Regions from separate parts of the Pseudomonas sp. RC3H12 genome, predicted to be linked through region 1. Evidence: predicted binding sites of a transcription regulator. Region 1 holds the regulator's gene; the other holds the start of a gene.
What was found. The regulator FliA, encoded in region 1, starts transcription of late flagellar genes. The targets are predictions, from matches to a motif close to CTAAAGTTTNNNNNNNNNNNGCCGNTAA.

Region 1 (11,501 bases):
CCTGAGCTGGGTGCTGGGCGCGGCGCTGTTGTTGATCCTGCCGGCGATCGCCGCCTTGCTGGTGGTCAACATCGCCTTCGGCGTGATGACCCGCGCCGCGCCGCAGTTGAACATCTTCTCCATCGGTTTCCCGCTGACCCTGGTGTTGGGCATGGGGATTTTCTGGGTCGGCCTGGCCGACATCCTTCCGCACTACCAGGCACTGGCCAGCGAAGCGCTGCAGTGGCTGCGTGAGCTGGCACGGGCGCGCTGAGCATGGCAGAGAGCGAAAGCGGTCAGGACAAGACAGAGGAACCCACCGATAAGCGCAAGCGCGACTCACGGGAGAAGGGTGAGGTTGCCCGCTCCAAGGAACTGAACACCGTCGCGGTGACCCTGGCGGGCGCGGGTGGCTTGCTGGCGTTCGGCGGTTATCTGGCGGAAACGCTGATGACCCTGATGCGCATGAACTTTAGCCTGACGCGCGAGGTGATCGTCGACGAGCGCAGCATGGGTACGTTCCTGCTGGCCTCGGGCAAGATGGCGATCTGGTCGGTGCAGCCGATCCTGATCCTGCTGTTCGTGATTTCCTTCGTTGCGCCGATCGCCCTGGGCGGCTTCCTGTTCTCCGGGAGCCTGCTGCAGCCGAAGTTCAGTCGGATGAATCCGTTGTCGGGGATCAAGCGCATGTTCTCGATGAACGCGCTGACCGAACTGCTCAAGGCGGTGGCCAAGTTCGTCATGATCCTGATGGTGGCGTTGCTGGTACTGGCCAGTGACCGCGAGGCACTGCTGGCCATCGCCAACGAGCCGCTGGAACAGGCGATCATCCATGCGGTTCAGGTGGTGGGCTGGAGCGCCTTGTGGATGGCAGCGGGGTTGCTGCTGATTGCCGGGCTCGATGTGCCGTACCAGCTGTTCCAGACGAACAAGAAGATGAAAATGACCAAGCAGGAGGTCAAGGACGAGTACAAGGACAGTGAAGGCAAGCCTGAGGTCAAGCAGCGGATTCGCCAGTTGCAGCGGGAGATGTCGCAGCGGCGGATGATGGCGGCGGTGCCGGATGCCGATGTGATCATCACCAACCCGACCCATTACGCGGTGGCGTTGCAGTACGATCCCGAGAAGGGGGGCTCGGCGCCGTTGCTGCTGGCCAAGGGGACAGACTTCCTGGCCTTGAAGATTCGAGAGATCGGGGTTGAGCACAAGGTGCAGATCCTTGAATCGCCGGCCCTGGCGCGGGCTATCTACTACTCTACCGAGATCGAGCAGGAGATTCCGGCGGGGCTTTACCTGGCGGTGGCGCAGGTGTTGGCCTATGTGTTCCAGATTCGGCAGTATCGGGCGGGCAGGGGGAAGGCGCCGGAGCCGTTGAAGAAGGATTTGCCTATTCCTGAGGATCTGCGGCGGGATAGCTGAGTTTGTTGTTTGTTGTTTGTTGTTTGTTGTTTGTTGTTTGTTGTTTGTTGTTTGTGTTGGTTATTGTCTTGTCGGGTTTATGCGCATTCATTGGCGATGTCGACGCATAATCACCTTTCCGCCCTTACGGCGGGTCCCTTTTTGAAGCATCAAAAAGGAACCAAAAAATGCTCGCTCCATTCATCCGGCCCTCCGCTTCGCTCCGGGTTCCCTCACTCCGGCCTTGCTCCCGGGAGGACCGCGCTGAACGCCCCATCCTGGGGCGCAGCGCTTGACGGGCATCCATGCCCGTCACCTCCCTCCGCAAGACCTTCGCTCGGCCTCCTGAAGTCGCGAAGTTACGGGCGGCGCCTGCACTAACGCAGCTAGTCGCTAGTTGCCATCGTGGGAACTCTAGATCAACATCGCGGGGCAAGCCCGCTCCCACCATAGTTTGACTACGTGATTCAACGTGGGGGCGGGCTTGCCCCGCGATAGCGTAATGAAGAACAACATAACAGCCACTAACAAAACCAACATATCTGCTCTTGATCTGCTCTTGATCTGCTCTTGATCTGCTCTTGATCTTGCTTCTAAGCGCGCGATAGTTCAGGCGACACAAATTGCGACTTCAGGAGGCCGAACGGAGGGCTTGCGCAGGGAGGTGACGGGCATGGATGCCCGTCAAGCGCCGATCAGGCCATGGATGGCCCGTCGGCGCGTCCTCCCGGAGCAAGCCCGGAGTGAGGGGACCCCGGAGCGAAGCGTAGGGGCCGTATGAGCGGAGCCGAACGGTTTTGCCTCCTTTTCCCAAGAGAAAAGGAGGTCGCCGTAAAGGCCATCCCTTTCAAGGTCTTCGGTAGAATTCGCTGAAATCCAGTCAGGAAGACCCGAGCGATGTGGGCTGATGTACTAGCGCGATTCGAGAAAAAAGCACCCGCCAGCGTAATGGCCAAACTTGCCTTGGAGCAGGCCATTGCGCCGGAGTGGGTCGATCAGGTTTTCGAGGAGCACCGCCAACGGCAGTATTCTCGCGAGCTGCTGTTCTCGACCATCATCAAGTTGATGTCGCTTGTTTCATTGGGCTTGAAGCCATCGCTGCATGCTGCGGCAAGACAACTGGACGACCTTCCCGTCAGCCTGGCAGCTCTGTACGACAAGATCAGTCGAACCGAACCTGCCCTGTTGCGTGCTCTGGTGACAGGCTGCGCGCAGCGCTTGGCGCCGACAATCCATGAGTTGGGCTGCTCAGCCATGCTTCCTGATTGGCAAGTTCGGGTGGTCGATGGCAGCCACTTGGCCTCTACCGAAAAGCGTCTTGGCGCGCTGCGCCAAGAGCGCGGAGCGGCTCGCCCCGGGTTTTCGGTGGTGGTTTACGACCCCGACCTGGATCAGGTAATTGACCTCCAGCCGTGCGAGGACGCCTACGCAAGCGAACGAGTTTGTGTTTTGCCGTTGCTGGCTGAAGCAAAGACCAATCAGGTTTGGATCGCTGACCGTCTCTACTGCACGCTGCCTGTAATGGAGGCGTGCGAACAGGTGAATACATCATTTGTCATTCGCCAGCAGGCCAAGCATCCACGCTTGATCCAGGAAGGTGAGTGGCAAGCACCGATGCCCGTCGCCACAGGCACTGTGCGCGAGCAATCCATCGAAGTAAAAGGCGGGCACCGCTGGCGACGTGTCGAGTTAACGCTTCATTCACCAAACGACTCAGGTGATAACAGCTTGATGTTCTGGAGCAACCTGCCCGAGAGCATCAGTGCGCAACAGATCGCAGACTTCTATCGGCGCCGCTGGAGCATTGAAGGGATGTTCCAGCGGTTGGAAGCAATTCTGGAAAGTGAAATTGAAACCCTCGGCAGTCCGCGAGCCGCCTTGCTTGGATTCACCACTGCCGTGCTGGCATACAACGTTCTGGCCTTGCTCAAGCGAAGTGTTGAACAGGCTCACCGCGATGCCTTGCCCGAGAATTGGGAAGCCTCGATCTATCACTTGGCGGTGCAGATCAGAGGGGGTTACGAAGGCATGCAGATTGCCCTGCCATCCGAGTACATGCCCGTTGTTCCGATGGAAAACCTGGCTCAGCGCCTGCTGGAGCTGGCCAGAAACATCCAGCCCAGACAGGTTGCGAAAAGCCCACGAGGCCCCAAGGTGCCCAAAGCGAAGGCCTGGGTGCAAGGGACCGCTGTACATGCTCATGTTTCGACGGATCGGGTCATCAAGGCCGCCAAAACCAAAAGACCTTGAAAGGGATGGCCGTAAAGGCGAAAAGGTGACTATGCGTCGACATGGCGAATGAATGCGCATACAAGAATCAAAACACACACTGTTAAGCCCGAACCCGAACCCGAACCCGAACCCGAACCCGAACCCGAACCCGAACCCGAACCCGAACCCGAACCCGAACCCGAACCCGAACCCGAACCCGAGAACCCCTCAAAATCCCCACCCCTCAGAAAAGTTGGAAGGCTTCTTGCAGAGGCAGCGCCAGCCGCCACACAGGCGTCAAAGTTTTGCTTGAAGAGGAATCGCGGTGGATCGCACTCAGTTAATCAGCAGCGCCCGTAACAACCTGGCCGGCCTCGGTCGGGGCAACCTGGGCGTGCCTCTGCTGCTGCTGGTGATGTTGGCAATGATGATGTTGCCGATACCGCCGTTCCTGCTCGATGTGTTCTTCACCTTCAACATCGCCCTGTCGATCGTGGTCCTGCTAGTCTGCGTCTACGCCCTGCGGCCGCTGGATTTCGCCGCGTTCCCGACGATCCTGCTGGTGGCGACCCTGCTGCGTCTGGCGCTCAACGTCGCCTCCACCCGCGTGGTCATGCTCCACGGCCAGGAAGGCCATGGTGCCGCGGGCAAGGTGATCCAGGCCTTCGGTGAAGTGGTGATCGGCGGCAACTACGTCGTCGGTGCGGTGGTGTTCGCCATCCTCATGATCATCAACTTCGTGGTGGTCACCAAGGGTGCCGGGCGCATCTCCGAAGTGAGCGCGCGTTTCACCCTCGACGCCATGCCAGGCAAGCAGATGGCCATCGACGCCGACCTCAACGCCGGCCTGATCGACCAGGTCCAGGCCAAGTCGCGCCGTGCCGAGGTCGCGCAGGAGGCTGAGTTCTACGGCTCCATGGACGGTGCCAGCAAGTTCGTCCGCGGTGACGCCATCGCCGGCCTGCTGATCCTGTTCATCAACCTCATCGGCGGCATGCTCATCGGCATGCTCCAGCACGGCATGAGCTTCGGCGACGCCGGCAAGGTCTATGCCTTGCTGACCATCGGTGACGGTTTGGTGGCGCAACTGCCCTCGTTGCTGCTGTCCACCGCCGCCGCGATCATGGTCACCCGCGCCTCGGGCTCCGAGGACATGGGCAAGCTGATCAACCGTCAGATGTTCGATTCACCCAAGGCGCTGGCGGTGTCTGGCGGGTTGATGATTGTCATGGGGTTGGTGCCGGGCATGCCGCACATGGCCTTCCTGGGCCTGGGTGGGGTGGCCTGTGGTGGCGCCTACCTGCTCTGGAAAAAACAGCAAAAGGCCAAGGTTGTGGCCCAGCAGCAAGCCCAGCGCCAGCAGGACCTGCTGCCTTCGCCGCAGCGTGCCACGGAAACCAAGGAGTTGGGCTGGGACGACGTCACTCCCATTGACATGATCGGCCTGGAAGTCGGTTACCGCCTGATTCCGCTGGTCGACCGCAACCAGGGCGGCCAGTTGCTGGCGCGAATCAAGGGCGTGCGCAAGAAGCTCTCGCAGGATCTGGGTTTCCTCATGCCCACTGTGCACATCCGCGACAACCTTGACCTGCAGCCCAGCGCCTATCGCCTGACGCTGATGGGGGTGATCCTGGCCGAGGCCGAGATCTACCCCGACCGGGAGCTCGCGATCAACCCGGGCCAGGTGTTCGGTGCACTCAACGGTATCGCCTCGCGAGACCCGGCGTTTGGCCTGGAAGCAGTGTGGATCGATGTCGGTCAGCGCGCCCAGGCGCAATCGCTGGGCTACACGGTGGTGGACGCCAGCACCGTGGTCGCCACCCACCTCAATCAGATACTGCAGAAGCACTGTCACGAGCTGATCGGGCACGAGGAGGTGGTGCAACTGCTGCAGGTGCTGGCCAAGGTCTCGCCGAAACTGGCCGAAGAGGTGGTGCCGGGTGTCATTTCCTTGTCGGGCCTGCTCAAGGTCCTGCAGGCATTGCTCGCCGAACAGGTGCCGGTGCGTGACATCCGCAGCATTGCCGAAGCCATCGCCAACAACGCGGCGAAGAGTCAAGATACCGCCGCGCTGGTGGCGTTGGTGCGCGTCGGATTGTCCCGCGCCATCGTGCAAAGCATTGTCGGCGTTGAGTCCGAGCTGCCTGTGATCACCTTGGAGCCAAGGTTGGAACAGATCTTGCTCAATAGTCTGCAAAGGGCCGGGCAGGGTCAGGAAGATGGTGTTCTTCTTGAGCCGAGCATGGCCGAAAAGCTTCAGCGTTCGTTGATCGAGGCAGCCCAGCGCCAGGAAATGCAGGGCCAGCCGGCCATCCTTCTGGTAGCCGGCCCGATCCGTGCCATGCTGTCGCGCTTCGGCCGCCTGGCTGTACCGAATTTGCATGTTTTGGCGTATCAGGAAATACCTGACAACAAGCAAGTCACCATCGTTGCCACCGTGGGCCCCAACGGCTGAGGTAGTGGGTTATGCAAGTTAAGCGTTTTTTTGCCGCCGATATGCGTCAGGCCATGAAGCTGGTCCGGGATGAGCTCGGCTCCGATGCCGCCATCATCGGCAACCGGCGCATCGCCGGCGGTGTCGAGCTGACGGCTGCGCTGGACTACAAGCTGTCCGCCCTGGCCCCGCGCGTGCCCAACGCAGAGCTCGAAGACGAGCTGCGCAAGACCCAGTCGCGCATCGTTACCGCCCAGGCCGAACTGACCGGGCGTGGCGATGCCGTCGAAGGCGGCAACCGGCAATTGTTCGCCGGGCAGCCGCTGACCGCCTCGGAGCCGCTGATCGAGCCCCATGTCGACCAGCCTGCGCCGGTTGCCGCGCCAGCATCGGCACCCGTTGATCCGCGCCTGTTCGATGCCATGCGTTTCGAGCTGACCGGCTTGCGCGAGCTGCTTGAAGTCCAGCTCGGTTCGCTCGCCTGGAGCCAGCTGCAAGGCAGCAAGCCGCAGCAGGCCAACCTCTGGCGCCGGCTTCAGCGCCTCGGCCTTTCCGGTGGCCTGGCCCGCGAACTGCTCGACCTCACGGCCGGGATCGAAGAACCACGCCATGCCTGGCGCATGGTCCTGGCGCACCTGGCGCGGATGATCGACGTGCCCGAGATCGAACCGATCGAGGAGGGCGGAGTGATCGCCATGGTCGGCCCGGCCGGCATGGGCAAGACCACCACGCTGGCCAAGCTGGCCGCGCGCTACGTGCTCAAGTACGGCGCGAACAACCTGGCGCTGGTGAGCATGGACAGCTTCCGCATTGGCGCCCAGGAACAGCTCAAGACGCTGGGCCGCATCCTCAATGTGCCGGTCACCTACGTCGACCCGGGCGAGTCACTGGCCCAGGCCCTGGAGCCGCTGCTGCGCAAACGTGTGGTGCTGATCGACACCGCCGGCCTGCAGGCCAGCGACCCGGCGCTGCGCATGCAGCTCGAGACCCTGGCCGGGCGCGGCATCGCCGCGAAGAATTACTTGGTGCTGGCGACCACCAGCCAGAAGCAGGTGCTCACCGCTGCCTACCACAGCTACAAGCGCTGCGGTCTGGCCGGGTGCATCCTGACCAAGCTCGACGAAACGGCCTGCCTCGGCGAAGTGCTGAGCCTGGCCATCAGTCATGAATTGCCGGTGGCCTATCTGACCGATGGGCCGCGCATTCCCGACGACCTGCAGCTACCGCGCAAGCACCAGTTGGTAAGCCGCGCCGTCAGTGTGCAATTGCAAGAAGAGCCCAGCGACGAGGCCATGGCCGACATGTTCGCTGATCTGTACCACAGCCCTGGCAAGCGCGTGGGTTGAGGGTGAATACTGTGCAAAGTACCTACATCATGGGGTTGCCCGGCCGGACCGTGGCCTTGAATGTTCAGCCCCTCATGTGGCCTGGGTCCAAGCGAGACAAGGTAAAGAACAGACATGGGTAGCATGCATCCCGTACAGGTGATCGCCGTGACCGGTGGCAAAGGTGGCGTCGGCAAGACTAACGTTTCAGTGAACCTGTCCCTGGCGCTGGCCGAGCTCGGCCGCCGGGTGATGTTGCTGGACGCCGACCTGGGCCTGGCCAATGTCGACGTTCTGCTGGGGCTCACGCCCAAGCGCACCCTCGCCGACGTGATCGAAGGCCGTTGCGAGCTGCGGGATGTGCTGTTGCAAGGCCCGGGCGGTGTGCGCATCGTCCCGGCGGCCTCCGGCACGCAGAGCATGGTGCACCTGGCGCCCGCGCAACACGCCGGCCTGATCCAGGCCTTCAGCGACATCGGCGACAACCTTGATGTGCTGGTGATCGACACGGCTGCGGGTATCGGTGACTCGGTGGTCAGCTTCGTCCGTGCCGCCCAGGAAGTGTTGCTGGTGGTGTGCGACGAGCCGACCTCGATCACCGACGCCTACGCGCTGATCAAGCTGCTCAACCGCGATTACGGGATGAATCGGTTCCGTGTGCTGGCCAACATGGCCCAGAGCCCGCAGGAAGGCCGCAACCTTTTCGCCAAGTTGACCAAGGTCACGGACCGCTTCCTCGACGTCGCCCTACAATACGTCGGTGCCGTGCCTTACGACGAATGCGTGCGCAAGGCCGTGCAGAAGCAGCGGGCTGTCTATGAGGCCTTCCCTCGGTCCAAGTGTGCGCTGGCGTTCAAGGCCATCGCGCAGAAGGTCGACAGCTGGCCGCTGCCTGCCAACCCGCGCGGGCACCTGGAATTCTTTGTCGAGCGCCTGGTGCAGCCCACCAGTGCAGGGCCGGTGCTATGAACGCGAGCGGTTTCAAGATGTACAGCAAGGCCGCCAAGGATGCGCAGTACGAGCTGATCGAACGCTATGCGCCGTTGGTCAAGCGTATCGCCTACCACCTGCTGGCGCGCCTGCCAGCCAACGTCCAGGTCGAGGATCTGATCCAGGCCGGGATGATCGGCTTGCTGGAAGTGGCCAACAAATACGATGCCAGCAAGGGTGCCAGTTTCGAAACCTACGCCGGTATCCGTATTCGCGGTGCCATGCTCGACGAGGTGCGCAAGGGCGATTGGGCGCCACGTTCGGTACACCGCAATACGCGCATGGTCAGTGACGCGATCCGCTGTGTCGAAGCAAAGACTGGCCGCGACGCTAAAGATCACGAGGTTGCTGCCGAACTCCAATTGAGTCTCGATGATTACTACGGGATTTTGAATGACACCTTGGGCAGCCGCCTGTTCAGTTTCGACGACCTGCTGCAGGACGGCGAACATGAAGGGCTGCACGAGGACGGAGCCAGCGGCCAGCTGGAGCCGGCGCGTGATCTGGAAGACGAGCGCTTCCAGGCTGCGCTGGCCGATGCGATCGCCAACCTGCCGGAGCGCGAACGCCTGGTCCTGGCGCTGTACTACGACGAAGAGCTGAACCTCAAGGAAATCGGTGAGGTGCTGGGGGTCAGCGAATCGCGTGTCAGCCAGTTGCACAGCCAGTGCGCCGCGCGTTTGCGCAGCCGCCTTGGGGAGTGGCGGGCACGTTGAACCCGGGTTCAGTGCAGTCGTTTTTTTGTAGTGCCGAATTGATTGAGCGCGCGCTCGGCGCCGAGCGCGTTAAAGACTGCTTGGAGGTCTAATTGAACAAAGACATGAAAATCCTCATCGTTGACGACTTTTCGACGATGCGGCGGATCATCAAGAACCTGTTGCGTGACCTGGGCTTCACCAACGTCAAGGAAGCTGATGACGGCAACACGGCACTGCCGATGCTCACCAGCGAGCATTTTGACTTTCTGGTGACCGACTGGAACATGCCGGGCATGACCGGTATCGATCTGTTGCGCGCCGTTCGCGCCGACGAGCGCCTCAAGCACCTGCCAGTGTTGATGGTCACTGCGGAAGCCAAGCGCGAGCAGATCATCGAAGCTGCCCAGGCCGGCGTGAACGGCTATGTGGTCAAGCCTTTCACTGCCCTGGCGCTGAAAGAAAAGATCGAAAAGATCTTCGAACGCGTCAACGGCTGAGTCACGTCTGGGGGGCGCAATGGAGTCAACCAACAACTCTTTGGGTGAGTTCGAATCAACCCTGAAGAAGCATGCCCAGGAGCTGGTCGAGAGCCTCGAGCGCGGCCGGTTCGGTGAGGCGGTGCAGCTGATCCACCAACTGAACCAGACCCGCGACCGCGGGCTGTACCAGGAAGTCGGCAAGCTCACCCGCGAACTGCACAGTGCAATCGTCAACTTCCAGATCGACCCGGCCATGCCGCAGGCCGAGGAAGTGTCGCAGATTACCGATGCCGCCGAGCGCCTCTCCTACGTGGTCCGCCTCACCGAAGGTGCGGCCAACCGCACCATGGACCTGGCGGAGGCGTGCACCCCGGTGCTCAATGACCTCGCCACCGAGGCCCAGAGTCTGTCCGCCGACTGGCAGCGCTTCATGCGCCGCGAGGTGGCGGCGCCGGAATTCCGTGAGCTGGTCAAGCGTGTGGATAGTTTCCTGACGCACAGCGCCGAAGGTAATCAGAAGGTCGCGGGCCATATCAACGATATCGTCCTGGCCCAGGATTATCAGGATCTCACCGGCCAGGTGATCAAACGGGTGACCACGCTGGTCACCGAAGTCGAAAGCAATCTGCTCAAGCTCGTGCTGATGGCAAGCCAGGTCGACCGCTTTGCCGGTATCGAACATGACCACCAGCAGCTGCGTGCTGAAAAAGATCAAGAAAAACATCCGACTCGGGGTGAAGGTCCGCAGATTCATGCCGATAAGCGTGAAGACGTCGTGTCCAGCCAGGACGATGTCGACGATCTGTTGTCCAGCCTGGGTTTTTAAGGAGCACGTTTAATGAGCTTCGGCGCCGATGAAGAAATCCTTCAGGATTTCCTGGTAGAAGCCGGCGAAATCCTCGAGCAACTGTCCGAGCAATTGGTCGAGCTGGAAAGCCGGCCCGATGATGCGGACCTGCTCAACGCGATTTTCCGCGGTTTCCACACTGTAAAAGGGGGCGCCGGCTTCCTTCAGCTCAATGAGTTGGTGGAGTGCTGCCACATTGCCGAGAACGTGTTCGACATCCTGCGCAAAGGTGAGCGCCGGGTCGACGCGGAGCTGATGGACGTGGTGCTCGAAGCACTCGACACGGTCAACAGCATGTTCGGCCAGGTACGTGAGCGCACCGACGTCACGCCGGCCACCCGCGAGCTGCTGGCGGCGCTGTCGCGCCTGGCCGAGCCCGCTGGCGCCGAAGAGCCGGCTCCGGTCGAGGTGGCCGTTGTCGCCGAAGCGCCGGCTGCCGAGCCCGACATCACCGACACCGAGTTCGAGCAACTGCTCGACTCGCTCGATGCAGTCAAGGCCGAAGCCGAGGTTCACGAGCAACTGCAGGGTGAACAGGTCAGCGCGGGTGGTGACGAGATTACCGACGCCGAATTCGAGTCGTTGCTCGACCAGCTGCACGGCAAAGGCCAGTTTTCACCCGATACCGCTGCCAGTGAGCCAGCGGCCGTTGCCCCTGCCAGTGATGAGATCACCGACGACGAGTTCGAGTCGCTGCTCGATCAGTTGCACGGCAAGGGCACCTTCGCCGTCGACGCATTGCCTGGCGTTGCTGCGCCTGTAGCCAGTGCGGCACCAGCGGCGACTGACGAGAGCATCACCGAACACGAATTCGAGGCGCTGCTCGACCAGTTGCACGGCAAGGGCAAGTTCTCTGGCGAGGCGGTTGTTGCCGAGGCGCCTGCCGCCGTCGCCGCGCCTGTCGCAGCCAAGGCCGAAGCCAAGCCGGTTGCCAAGCCTGCGCCTGCTCCCGCGCCAGCCGCTGCCAAGCCTGCCGCTCCGGCCCGCGCGCCAGCGCCTGCCGCCGACAAGCATGGCGCCAGCGAGGCGGAGACCACCGTACGGGTCGACACCGCGCGCCTGGACGAGATCATGAACATGGTCGGCGAGCTGGTGCTGGTGCGTAATCGCCTGGTGCGCCTGGGGCTCAACAGCGGCGAC
Region 2 (11,501 bases), 2.2 Mb from region 1:
AGGCGATCAGCACCACGCCGAACCAGTCCATGCCGCGGCGGCCAGCGGACAGGGCGCCGGTCATGGCTTCGGCGGTGATGGCGATGAGGTAGAGCATCAGCAACATGGTGCAGGTCCGTGCGGGAAAGGCGCGCAGTCTACCCAGTCACGCGGGGCACCAAAAGGGGCGCGCCGACGATCATCGGCGCACAAGGTCAGACTTTGATGAAATGCTCACGGTAGTGACGCAGTTCGCCAATCGACTCACGGATATCGTCCAGCGCCAAATGGGTGTTGCCCTTCTTGAAGCTGTCACGCACTTCCGGCGCCCAGCGCGCGGCCAACTCCTTGAGCGTGGACACATCGAGGTTGCGGTAGTGGAAGTAGTTTTCCAGCTCGCGCATGTGGCGATAGAGGAAACGGCGGTCCTGGCAGATACTGTTGCCACAGATCGGCGACTTGCCCTTCGGCACCCACTGCTCGAGGAAGGCAATGGTCTGCGCCTCGGCCTCGGCCATGCTCACCTTGCTCTCGCGCACGCGCTGGGTCAGGCCCGAGGCGCCATGGGTGCGGGTGTTCCACTCGTCCATGCGCGCCAGCACTTCGTCGCTGTGGTGGATGGCGATCACCGGGCCTTCGGCCAGGGTGTTCAGCTCGCTGTCGGTGACGATGGTGGCCATCTCGATGATGACATCGTTGTCCGGGTCCAGGCCGGTCATCTCCAGATCAATCCAGATCAGGTTCTGTGGGTTTTGCATGAAAAGGCTCCTCGAATAGGCCGTCATATTAGCCTAGCGAACGGGTGTTGGGCGCGCCGTGCTAAACTGCCTGCCGTTTTCTTTCTGCCCCGCCAACACGGAACCTTCATGGCCAAACGCCAGCTCAACCGCCGCCAGAACTGGCGCATCGAAAAGATCCAGGGTGAGCGCGCCGCCCGCGCCGCCAAACGCGAGCAGCACGTGCTGCAGGAACTGGAGGGCGGCGACCTGGGGCCAGAGCAACTGGGCCTGGTGATTGCCCACTTCGGCGTGCAGGTCGAGGTCGAGGCCCAGGACGGCGAGGTTGCGGGCCAGGTGTTCCGCTGCCACCTGCGGGCCAACCTGCCGGCGCTGGTGACCGGCGACCGTGTGGTCTGGCGCGCCGGCAATCAGGGCATCGGCGTGATCGTCGCGCAAATGCCGCGCAGCACCGAGCTGTGCCGGCCGAACAACCATGGCCAGCTCAAGCCGGTGGCGGCCAACGTCGACCTGATCGTCATTGTCTTCGCCCCTGCGCCCGAACCGCATCCCAACCTGATCGACCGTTACCTGGTCGCCGCCGAGCATGCCGGCATCCGCCCGCTGCTGCTGCTGAACAAGGCCGATCTGATCAACGACGAGAACGCCCCGACTCTCAACGCCATGCTCGAGGTCTACCGCGGCCTGGGTTACCCGCTGCTGGAGGTTTCCGCGCACCAGGGCGATGGCATGCAGCGCCTGCAGCAGACACTAGACGGCCATATCAGCGTGTTCGTCGGCCAGTCGGGCGTGGGCAAGTCCTCGCTGGTCAACAGCCTGCTGCCTGATGCAGGCACCCGTGTCGGCGACCTGTCGGAATGGTCCGGCCAGGGCACCCACACCACCACCACCGCGCGCCTGTACCACTTCCCCAACGGCGGCGACCTGATCGACTCGCCGGGTATCCGCGAGTTCGGCCTGGGCCACGTCAGCCGGGACGATGTCGAGGATGGCTTCATCGAGTTCCGCGAACTGATCGGCAACTGCCGCTTCCGCGACTGCAAGCATGATCGCGAGCCTGGCTGTGCGCTGCTCAAGGCCCTGGAAGACGGTAGCGTTACGCAACAGCGAATGAACAGCTACCGCTCGATCATCGCCAGCTTGCCGGAAGACACCTATTGAGGTGGCGGCAAGCACGCTAGCATCGTAGGAAATTTTACCGGAGCAGGTAGGACCGCTCCGGTTTCGCGGTCACCTATTGTCCCTCCCGCTGCTTTCCCTGATGGTCATGGCCTTGTCGTCGGTATTGATCAGGGAGGGCAGCACAGATGCCGGTATTCATCAGTTACCACCAGAACGAACGGCTCGATGCCTTCATACTGAACGAGCGTCTGCTACTAGAAGGCATTTCCACCCAACTCGTCCCCTTCGACAGTGAAGGGCAGACCCACGACGACCTGCATGGCAGATTTTGCCAACACATGGCCGATGCCACTCACTGGATCGGAGTGCTCTGCGAGGCCCATGCCGAAGGCTGGTGGACGGCCTGGCTACTGGGCGCTGCGGCCATGGCGCATCGGCGGGTGACTTTCTACCATGCTGGCTCGACTGACCTGCCGCAGCGCTTGGGCAAGTGGCCAGTAATGCGGGAACGAGAGCATATCGACCTGTTCGTGCGCGCCTATCATGACGAACAGACCTTTGGCCGGGCCATGGCTTCGCCGGCCGGGGGCGGCGCAGTGTCGGACAGGGACAATGCGGATTTCTTCCATGCCGATCTCAAGGCCAAGATCAGGCGGGGGTTCTGAATGCATCGGGGCCGCAAAGCGGCCCCTGTTACTTACTGGTCTTTGGCCTCGTCCATCTTCAATACGCCATCTTCGAAGATGTTCAGCTTCTGGCGCAGCTCACGCGGCTGCATCGGCGTATCGCCCGGTGTCGCGGCTGCACCTGGCGCTGCGCTCGCAGGCGGTGTGTCAGCGGCAGGCGGCGCAGCCTCCGGCTTGCCCTGTTCACCCTCGATATCGCGCTGCGCCTTCTTGGTGAGGACGATGATGTCGATACGGCGGTTGACCGGGTTGAACGGGTTGGCACGGTCGAACAGCGACGACGAAGCATAACCGACCACGCGGGCCACCTGCTCATCCGGATAGCCTCCAGCGACCAATGCACGACGCGCCGCGTTCGCGCGGTTGGCCGACAGCTCCCAGTTACCGAAATCGCCGGTACCGGAGTACGGCTTGGCATCGGTATGGCCACTGATGCTGATCTTGTTCGGCACCGCCTTGATGGTGTCGGCCATGGCCAGCAGGATGTCTTCGAAGTACGGCTGCAGGCGTGCGCTGCCCAGGTCGAACATCGGCCGGTTCTCGGCATCCATGATCTGGATGCGCAGGCCGTCCTGGGTGATCTCGAACAGGATCTGGTCCTTGAACTTCTGCAGTTGCGGGTTTTCCTCGACCTTGTTCTGCAGCTCCTGCAGCAGCAGCTCGAGGCGCTCGCGCTCGACCTGCTCGGCCATGGTCTCGACCTGATCCTTGTCCAGTTGCAGGCTGGTATCCGGCGTCGGTTCAGACTTCACTTCCGGGTTGATGGTCTTTTCCGGTGCCAGTTCTGGCGAGCCACCCAGATCGATGATGTAGGGCGTACCGCTTTCGGAGAAACCGATCGGGTCCTTGAAGTAACCGGCGATTGCGATCTTCTGCTCAGGCGTGGCGGTCGACAGCAACCACAGCACCAGGAAGAACGCCATCATCGCCGTGGCGAAGTCGGCGAAGGCGATTTTCCAGGCGCCGCCGTGATGGCCGTCGCCAAAGCGCTTGACGCGCTTGACGATGATGGGCTGATTGTTCTCCATGGCTTAGCGACCGCGTACTGCTTGTTCCAGCTCGGCGAAGCTCGGGCGGTGCGCCGGGTACAGCACCTTGCGACCGAACTCGACCGCCAGCGACGGCGGCATGCCGGAAGCCGAGGCCACCAGCGAGGCCTTGATCGCCTCGTAGACGTTCAACTCTTCCTTGGCATCATGGCGCAGGGCGTTGGCCAACGGGCCGAAGAAGCCGTAGGCTGCAAGAATACCGAAGAAGGTACCGACCAACGCCGCACCGACGTGCAGGCCGATGGACTTCTGGTCACCGTCACCCAGCGAGGCCATGGTCACCACGATACCCAGTACCGCCGCGACGATACCGAAGCCGGGCATGCCGTCGGCGATTCCGGTCACTGCGTGGGACGGGTGCTCGAGCTCTTCCTTCATGCTCAGCAGCTCCATGTCGAACAGGCCTTCGAGCTCGTGGGGCGCCATGTTGCCGGTGGACATGATCCGCAGGTAATCGCAGATGAACGCGGTCATGCGCTCATCACCCAGCACCGCCGGGTACTTGGCGAAGATCGGGCTGGCCGCGGCGTCCTCGATGTCGCCTTCGATCGCCATCATGCCTTCACGACGGCTCTTGTTGAGGATCTCGTACACCAGGCCCAGCACTTCCAGGTAGAAGGTGTGGGTGAAACGGGTGCCGAACATCTTCAGCGACTTCTTGATCACATGCATGGTCATGTAACCAGGGTTGGCCTGGAGGAACGCACCAAAGGCCGCGCCGCCGATGATCAGCACTTCGAACGGCTGGATCAGTGCCGCGATCTTGCCGTGGGAAAGCACGTAGCCGCCGAGCACGCTCGCGAATACGACGATGATGCCGATAATTTTAGCCATAAGTTGGAAGCACTTGCTGTCGTGGTCAGGATAGGGAACGGAAGCTTGAAAACTCTTCTTCTACTTATCGGCAGAACTGCGCCAGACTATAGCCACTCATTGCGAAAAGCCAGTTCGGACTGATGTCAATATGCCAATTGAAACCAAGGTGCCAAGTCAGGCTCCGTCGAGTCTAGAGGCCTGGATCAAGCTGCTCGACGGGGTCCGCGTACCGGTGCCGAAAGAGAGCCATGATCGCGTGCTGCAGGCTATCAACGACAGCCGTCGCTCCCTGCGCGATATCGCCGAACTGATGCAGGACAGCCCCGCGCTGGTGCTCTGCGTGCTGCGCGAGGCCAACCACCCGGCCAACGCCAGCCAGGCCGAGCCGGCCGAGAGCCTGGAAATTGCCCTCAACCGCCTTGGCCTGGCCCGCGTCAGCCAACTGCTGGCACGCCTGCCATCACTGCCGGCCGACGAGATCCCGCCGGTGCTGCGCCAGTTCCTGCTGATCAGCCAGCATGCCACCCAGCAGGCCAACGGCCTGTTCGCCAGCCGCCTGGCGCGGCTTTGGCAGGAGATTCACTGGGGCAGCCTGCTGTTCCTCTCGCCGCTGTGGCCTCTGGCGCTGGCTTACCCCAAGCTGCTCGACACCTGGGAGCTACGGGTCATCCACAAGGGCGAGGACGCCGCCGTGGTCGAGCAGGAACTGTTCGGGGTGCGCCTGATGCAACTGTGCCGGAGCCTGGCCGAACACTGGCGCCTACCCGAGTGGGTCATCCAGGGCTACCGCCTGCTGCTTGAAGAGCGCGAACAACTCGCCCTGGTGTTGAACATCGCCCGCGAGCAGGACCCACTGGCCCAGCAACAGCGCCTGGACGACGAGCCGGCCCTGCGCCGCTGGTTCAACCAGCCCCCTAACACCGTGCTGCTGGCCAACGGCCTTGCCCTGGCCGCCCAGGTGGGCTGGGACAACCCGCACCTGCTGCGCTGGCAACTGCTCACCGCGCTGTACCTGCAGACCACCCTGGACGATGTCCAGCAGCAGGTCCACCAGCAGGCCGCGGCCAGTGCCCGCCACCACGCCCGGCATGCGCTGTTCCACCCGGCCGAGGCGCTGATCTGGCCCTGGCACCAGCGCCGGCCGCATCCGGACATGCTCACGCCACCACCGCCCAGCACCGAGGACCTCGGCCGCTGGCGTACGCTGTGCCAGGAACTGCTGGCCCAGCCCAGCCCGTTCAGCAACGCCGTGCACCTGGCCACCCAGGCCCGCGACGCCCTGCTGGCCTGCGGCATGCAGCGCATCATGCTGCTGAGCCTGGACAAGACCACCGACTACCTGCGCGTGCAGCAGACCGCCGGCCTGCCACGCGAGGCCGCCGCCATGGCGTTGCCCGTCGTGCAGAACAAATTGTTGCAAAAGTTGATGGCCAAAGCCGGGCAACTGCGCCTGACGCCCGACAATCATGCCCAGTTCAGCGCCCTGCTGCCGGCACCGCTGCGCGCCTTCTTCCGTAGCGAGCACCTGCTGCTACGCTCGCTGGCGGTGGGCGACCAGGTGCTGATGCTGGCGGTGGCCGACCAGGACGGCAAGCCGTTGGCCGACGTCAGCGTGCAGGCGTTCGGCAAGACCGCGCAATGCGTGGAGCGCGCCCTGGCCGTGTTTGCCACCCGCAATGCCTGACCCTTGCGCTACAATCGCCCCTCTTTCCACCCTGGAGAACGTGGATGACTGACTTTTCCGGCCTGCCCCTGGTGATCGAAGCCGAGGACCTGCTGCCGCGCCTGGATTCGCCACGGCTGATCCTGGTCGACCTGACCAGCGCCAACCGCTATGGCAGCGGGCATATCCCCGGAGCCCGCTTCGTCGACCCGAAACGCACCCAGCTGGGCCAGCCCCCGGCCCCCGGTCTGCTGCCGGCCCAGGCAGACCTGGAAAAGCTGTTCGGTGAACTCGGCCACCGCGACGATGCGGTCTACGTGGTCTACGACGACGAGGGCGGCGGCTGGGCCGGGCGCTTCATCTGGCTGCTCGACGTCATCGGCCACAAGGGTTACCACTACCTGAACGGTGGCATCCAGGCCTGGCCGGCGGACAAGCTGTCCACCGAAACGCCCGAAGTCGCCGGCGGCCCGGTGAACCTGCACCTGCATGGCGAACCCACCGCCACCCGCGAGTACCTGCAGAGCCGCCTGGGCGACGCCGACCTGGTCATCTGGGACGCCCGCGGGCCACTGGAGTACAGCGGCGAGAAGGTGCTGGCAGCCAGGGGCGGGCACATTCCAGGCGCGATCAACTTCGAGTGGACCGCCGGCATGGACCTCAACGACCACCTGCGCATCCGCAAGGACATCGCCGAAGTCCTGCAAAACCTGGGCATCACCCGCGACAAGGAAGTGATCACCCACTGCCAGACCCACCACCGCTCCGGCTTCACCTACCTCGTGGCCAAGGCCCTCGGCTATCCACGGGTGAAGGGCTATGCCGGTTCCTGGGGCGAATGGGGCAACCACCCCGACACGCCCGTCGAAGTTTAAGGACGCTCAATGAAATCCCGCTTGTTCATCATCAGCCAGTACCTGCTGCCGCACCACCTGCTGTCGCGGCTGGCCGGCTGCGTCGCCGAGTGCCGCGCACGCTGGTTCAAGAACGCCTTCACCGCCTGGTTCGCCAAGCGCTACCAGGTGAACATGTCCGAGGCACTGGTCGAAGACCTCAGCGCCTACGAGCACTTCAACGCCTTCTTCACCCGCGCCCTCAAGCCCGGCGCCCGCCCGCTGGACGAGACCCCCGGCGCGATCCTCTGCCCGGCCGACGGCGCGGTCAGCCAGCTCGGCCCGATCGAGCATGGCCGCATCTTCCAGGCCAAAGGCCACGGCTACAGCGCCCTGGAGCTGCTGGGCGGCGACCCGGCCCTGGCCGCGCCGTTCATGGGCGGCGAATTTGCCACCATCTACCTGTCGCCCAAGGACTACCACCGCGTGCACATGCCGCTGGCCGGCACCCTGCGCGAAATGGTCTATGTGCCGGGCCGTCTGTTCTCGGTCAATCAGACCACCGCGGAGAACGTGCCGGAGCTGTTCGCCCGCAACGAGCGCGTGGTGTGCCTGTTCGATACCGACCGCGGCCCGATGGCCGTGGTGCTGGTCGGCGCGATGATCGTCGCCTCGATCGAGACCGTCTGGGCCGGCCTGGTCACGCCGCCGAAGCGCGAGTTGAAGACCTTCCGCTATGACGACGCCAGCCGTGCGCCGATCCATCTGGAGAAAGGCGCCGAACTGGGCCGTTTCAAGCTGGGCTCCACCGCCATCGTGCTGTTCGGGCCAGAGCAGGTGAAGTGGGCCGAGAGCCTCGGTGCCGGCTCCGCCGTGCGCATGGGTGAGCTACTGGCGCAGCCGGCCCAGGCCTGATTGACTGCTGCAACAAGAAAGGCCCTGCTCAGCAGGGCCTTTTTCATTGGGACCGCTACGCGGTCCATCGCCAGCAAGCCGGCTCCCACAGTAACAACGCAAACCTCTGTGGGAGCCGGCTTTCCGGCGAAAGGGCTGCAACGCAGCCCCAGGGCTCAAGATCAACCGCGTGCTTCGCGATCGCGTACGCCGAGCAGGTACAGCACACCATCCAGACCCAGGGTCGAGATCGCCTGCTTGGCCGACTGACGCACCAGCGGCTTGGCGCGGAAGGCCACACCCAGGCCGGCCAGGGACAGCATCGGCAGGTCGTTGGCGCCATCGCCGACGGCAATGGTCTGCTCGAGTTGCAGGCCCTCTTCGCCGGCCAGTTGCTGCAGCAGATCAGCCTTGCGCTGCGCATCGACAATCGGCTCGACGGCCACGCCGGTGACCTTGCCATCCACCACTTCAAGCTCGTTGGCGAATACGTAGTCGATACCAAGGCGCGCCTGCACCTGCTTGGCGAAGTAGGAGAAGCCGCCGGAAAGGATCGCAGTCTTGTAGCCCAGGCGCTTGAGCTCGGCGAACAGGTGCTCGGCGCCCTCGGTCAGGCGCAGCGAGGCGCCAATCTGGTCCAGTACGCCCACGTCCAGGCCCTTGAGCAGCGCCATGCGCTCTTTGAAGCTGGCCCGGAAATCCAGCTCGCCACGCATCGCGCGCTCGGTGATCGCCGCCACCTGCTCACCGACACCGGCAGCCTTGGCCAGCTCGTCGATGACTTCAGCCTCGATCAGCGTCGAATCCATGTCGAACACCGCCAGACGGCGGTTGCGGCGGAACAGGTCGTCGCGCTGGAAGGCGATGTCGATGTTGAGCTCTTCGGACAGGGCGAAGAAGTCGGCGCGCAAGGCCTGGGCATCGCTGGCTTCGCCACGCACGGAGATTTCCAGCGCGGATTTGCCCTTCTCGGTCTGGACATCCAGCGCCACGCGGGCCGACAGGCGCTCGATGCGCTCGATGGTCAGGCCGTACTGGCTGATGATGGCGCTGACCCGCTGCAACTGTTGGGGAGTGACCCGGCGGCTGAGCAGGGTGACGATGTGGCGGGCCTCGCCCTGGCTGTCGGCCCAGTGCTGGTAGTCGGCCTCGGAGATCGGCGTGTAGCGCGCCTGCAGGTTCAGCTCATGGGCCTTGGCCTGTACGCTCTGCAGCAGCGCGGTGGCCACCTCGTTGTCGGGAATGTCGACCAGGATGCCGAACGACAGCGTGCCGTGCATGACCGCAAGGCCGATGTCGAGAATGTTCACACCGCCCTGGAGCAGGACGCCGGTGATGGCCGCGGTAAGACCTGGACGGTCTTCACCAGTGATGTTGATCAGGACGATTTCGCGCAAGACCGGGCTCCAACTCGATGAAAAATGCGCATTCTACCGATTTTCCATGACCATCGGGCGCCAACGCTACTTTGCCGACAAAACACGTATCGCTATACTGCCCAGCAACTTTCTCGCCATGAAGAGCCGCGCTCTGTGAACCGGCCCACGCCCGTAAAACCCGATAACTTCTTCCTGATGATCTACCGAGCCCTCAGCCAGCGCCGAATCCCCCTGGCCCTGCGCATTGCCAGCCATAACATCTTCCTGGTGGCCCTGGCCCTGGTGATCTATGCCTGCGTGATGGGTTTGCAGTTCAAGCAGGCCATGCACGAGCAGGCCGATGCCGTTGGCCAGAGCCTGACCACGCAAACGGCCACATCGGCCACCGAGCTGCTGGTGTCCAACGACATCCTCAGCCTCAACGTGCTGCTCGGCAACCTGGTGAAGAACCCGCTGGTGGCCCATGCCGCCATCTACAGCGTGGACAACCGCATCCTCGCCGAGGCCGGCCAGCGCCCACGCAATAGCTTGCTGGGCGAAACCGAAGGGGTCTACCAGACAAAGATCACCTTCCAGGACGTGACCGCCGGCCAGTTGCGCATCAGCCTGGACATGAGCCAGTTCCAGCAACCGATGCTGATCAGCCTGCAGAGCATGGGCATCCTTGCCGCGATCCTGTTGGCCCTGGCGCTGACCCTCAGCCTGCGTCTGGGCCGTTTCATCTCCACCCCGCTGCTGCAACTGCGCGTCTGGTTGCGTGATCCGCATCCCTACACGCCGGGCATCGACCGCCAGGACGAGATCGGCGACCTGGCCCGCCAGCTGCACGCCCGCCTTGCCCCGCCGCCGCCACCGGAGCCGGAAGAAGAGGACCAGGAAGACGATTTCGATGAGGTGCCCGCCCCCAAGGCCGCGCCACGCACGAAAGTCGCGGCACAGGCAACCGAGCACGACGATGACGATGACGCCTTCGCCGATCTGCTGGATGAGCAAAGCGCCCCGGCCAAACCCGTTATCGTCGAGTCCGACGAACCACAGCACAGTGCCGTGCTGGCCGTGCAACTGGGCTCCCAGGAGCAACTGCGCCGCCTGCCGCGCACCCGCCTGACCGAATTGCTGGAACGCTACCGCGACTGCCTGGACCAAGCCGCATCGCTGTACGAAGGAGAAGTCCACACCCTGAACGATGGCAGCACCCTGCTGCTGTTCCACAGCCGTGACAGCGGCGAGGACTACCTGACCAATGCCATCTGCTGTGGCGAGCTCCTGCGCGCCCTGGGCCACGCCCTGCAGATCGAGGTGGCAGACAGCGGTATCACCCTGCAACTGCAGCTGGGCCTGGTGCTGGCCGACGACCTGCAAGGCATGGATCAGGTCGACTTGCTGATGACCGAACAGGCCCAAGACGCCCTGGCCCTGTCGCAGCACAGCCGTAACCTGTTGCTGGTCGAGCGCCGCATCAGCGATGACACCCTGGTGCGCCAGCGCGCGCGCATCCGCCCGATCGCCAGTCCGGAGGGCGCCTGCTGTGTCGAGCGCCTGATGGAGCCTTACCCGTCCATGCTGGAGCGCCAACTGGCGCGGATGCACGAGCGCCGCGCCTGAGCCAACTCTGATTCAAGGCCTGCGTGGGAGCGGGCTTGCCCTGCGATAACGTCGGGGCAGGCAATGTTGCTGTCTTGGCGAGCCCTATCGTGGGGCAAGCCCACTCCCACGCCGTCCCGATCACATGGCGACACCCACAAAAAAGCCCGCATCGCTGCGGGCTTTTTCATGCCTGTCATATCAGAAGCGGAACACTTCCATATCGGTACGAATCGGTGAAGCCATCGGAATCTTTGGTTTCTCCGGCTCTTTCTTCACCTGCACCGGCGCGGCCGGCTTGCGTGGCGCTTCCTCGGCGATGGCCGGCTGGTTGGCCAGCGGCTTGACCGTGGTGCTCAGCTGTTCGACCAGTTTCTGCAGCAGCTGCCCCTGGGCTTGCACCTGCGCCGACTCACTACCCGCATGGGGCTGCTCGAGGTGGACGATACGGTTGTCACGCACCTGGCCACGGCGATCCAGCACGCGCCACTGCGCATCGAGGATCGCCGGCTGGTTCTTGCCCGAGTCCAGGCGGGTGATTGACAGCAACACCTGCACGTCCGGCGTGAAGCCGGCACTTGCCGGCGCCAGCACCACGCGTTGGCTGTCCAGGCGCCAGGCCAGCTGGCGTACCAGCAACTGGTCGATATCCGACGAAAGGCTGCCAGCCCAGCGACCGTCGGTCGCCGCGGTCAGGCTGCCATCGGTCTGACGCTGCAAAAAGGTTTCACGTTGCAGGTAGTCGGCCACCGATACCGG

Region 2: the regulator FliA is predicted to act here: its motif matches at 4,472-4,499, upstream of motA (flagellar motor stator protein MotA).

The regions. Positions count from the first base shown of each region.
Region 1 covers NZ_CP075595.1:3,203,636-3,215,136, reverse strand. Annotated here, with positions in the region: gene fliR (flagellar biosynthetic protein FliR) at 1-253, shown strand, start outside; gene flhB (flagellar biosynthesis protein FlhB) at 256-1,398, shown strand; gene KHO27_RS14615 (IS4-like element ISPpu8 family transposase) at 2,326-3,627, shown strand; gene flhA (flagellar biosynthesis protein FlhA) at 3,914-6,043, shown strand; gene flhF (flagellar biosynthesis GTPase FlhF) at 6,055-7,368, shown strand; gene fleN (flagellar synthesis regulator FleN) at 7,483-8,316, shown strand; gene fliA (RNA polymerase sigma factor FliA) at 8,313-9,053, shown strand; gene KHO27_RS14590 (chemotaxis response regulator CheY) at 9,158-9,532, shown strand; gene KHO27_RS14585 (protein phosphatase CheZ) at 9,552-10,340, shown strand; gene KHO27_RS14580 (chemotaxis protein CheA) at 10,353-11,501, shown strand, end outside.
Region 2 covers NZ_CP075595.1:5,439,994-5,451,494, reverse strand. Annotated here, with positions in the region: gene KHO27_RS24720 (trimeric intracellular cation channel family protein) at 1-106, opposite strand, end outside; gene orn (oligoribonuclease) at 195-737, opposite strand; gene rsgA (small ribosomal subunit biogenesis GTPase RsgA) at 846-1,877, shown strand; gene KHO27_RS24705 (molecular chaperone Tir) at 2,024-2,503, shown strand; gene motB (flagellar motor protein MotB) at 2,536-3,552, opposite strand; gene motA (flagellar motor stator protein MotA) at 3,556-4,407, opposite strand; gene KHO27_RS24690 (HDOD domain-containing protein) at 4,538-6,073, shown strand; gene KHO27_RS24685 (rhodanese-like domain-containing protein) at 6,118-6,927, shown strand; gene asd (archaetidylserine decarboxylase) at 6,937-7,800, shown strand; gene serB (phosphoserine phosphatase SerB) at 7,962-9,176, opposite strand; gene KHO27_RS24670 (histidine kinase) at 9,312-10,763, shown strand; gene KHO27_RS24665 (PqiC family protein) at 10,944-11,501, opposite strand, start outside.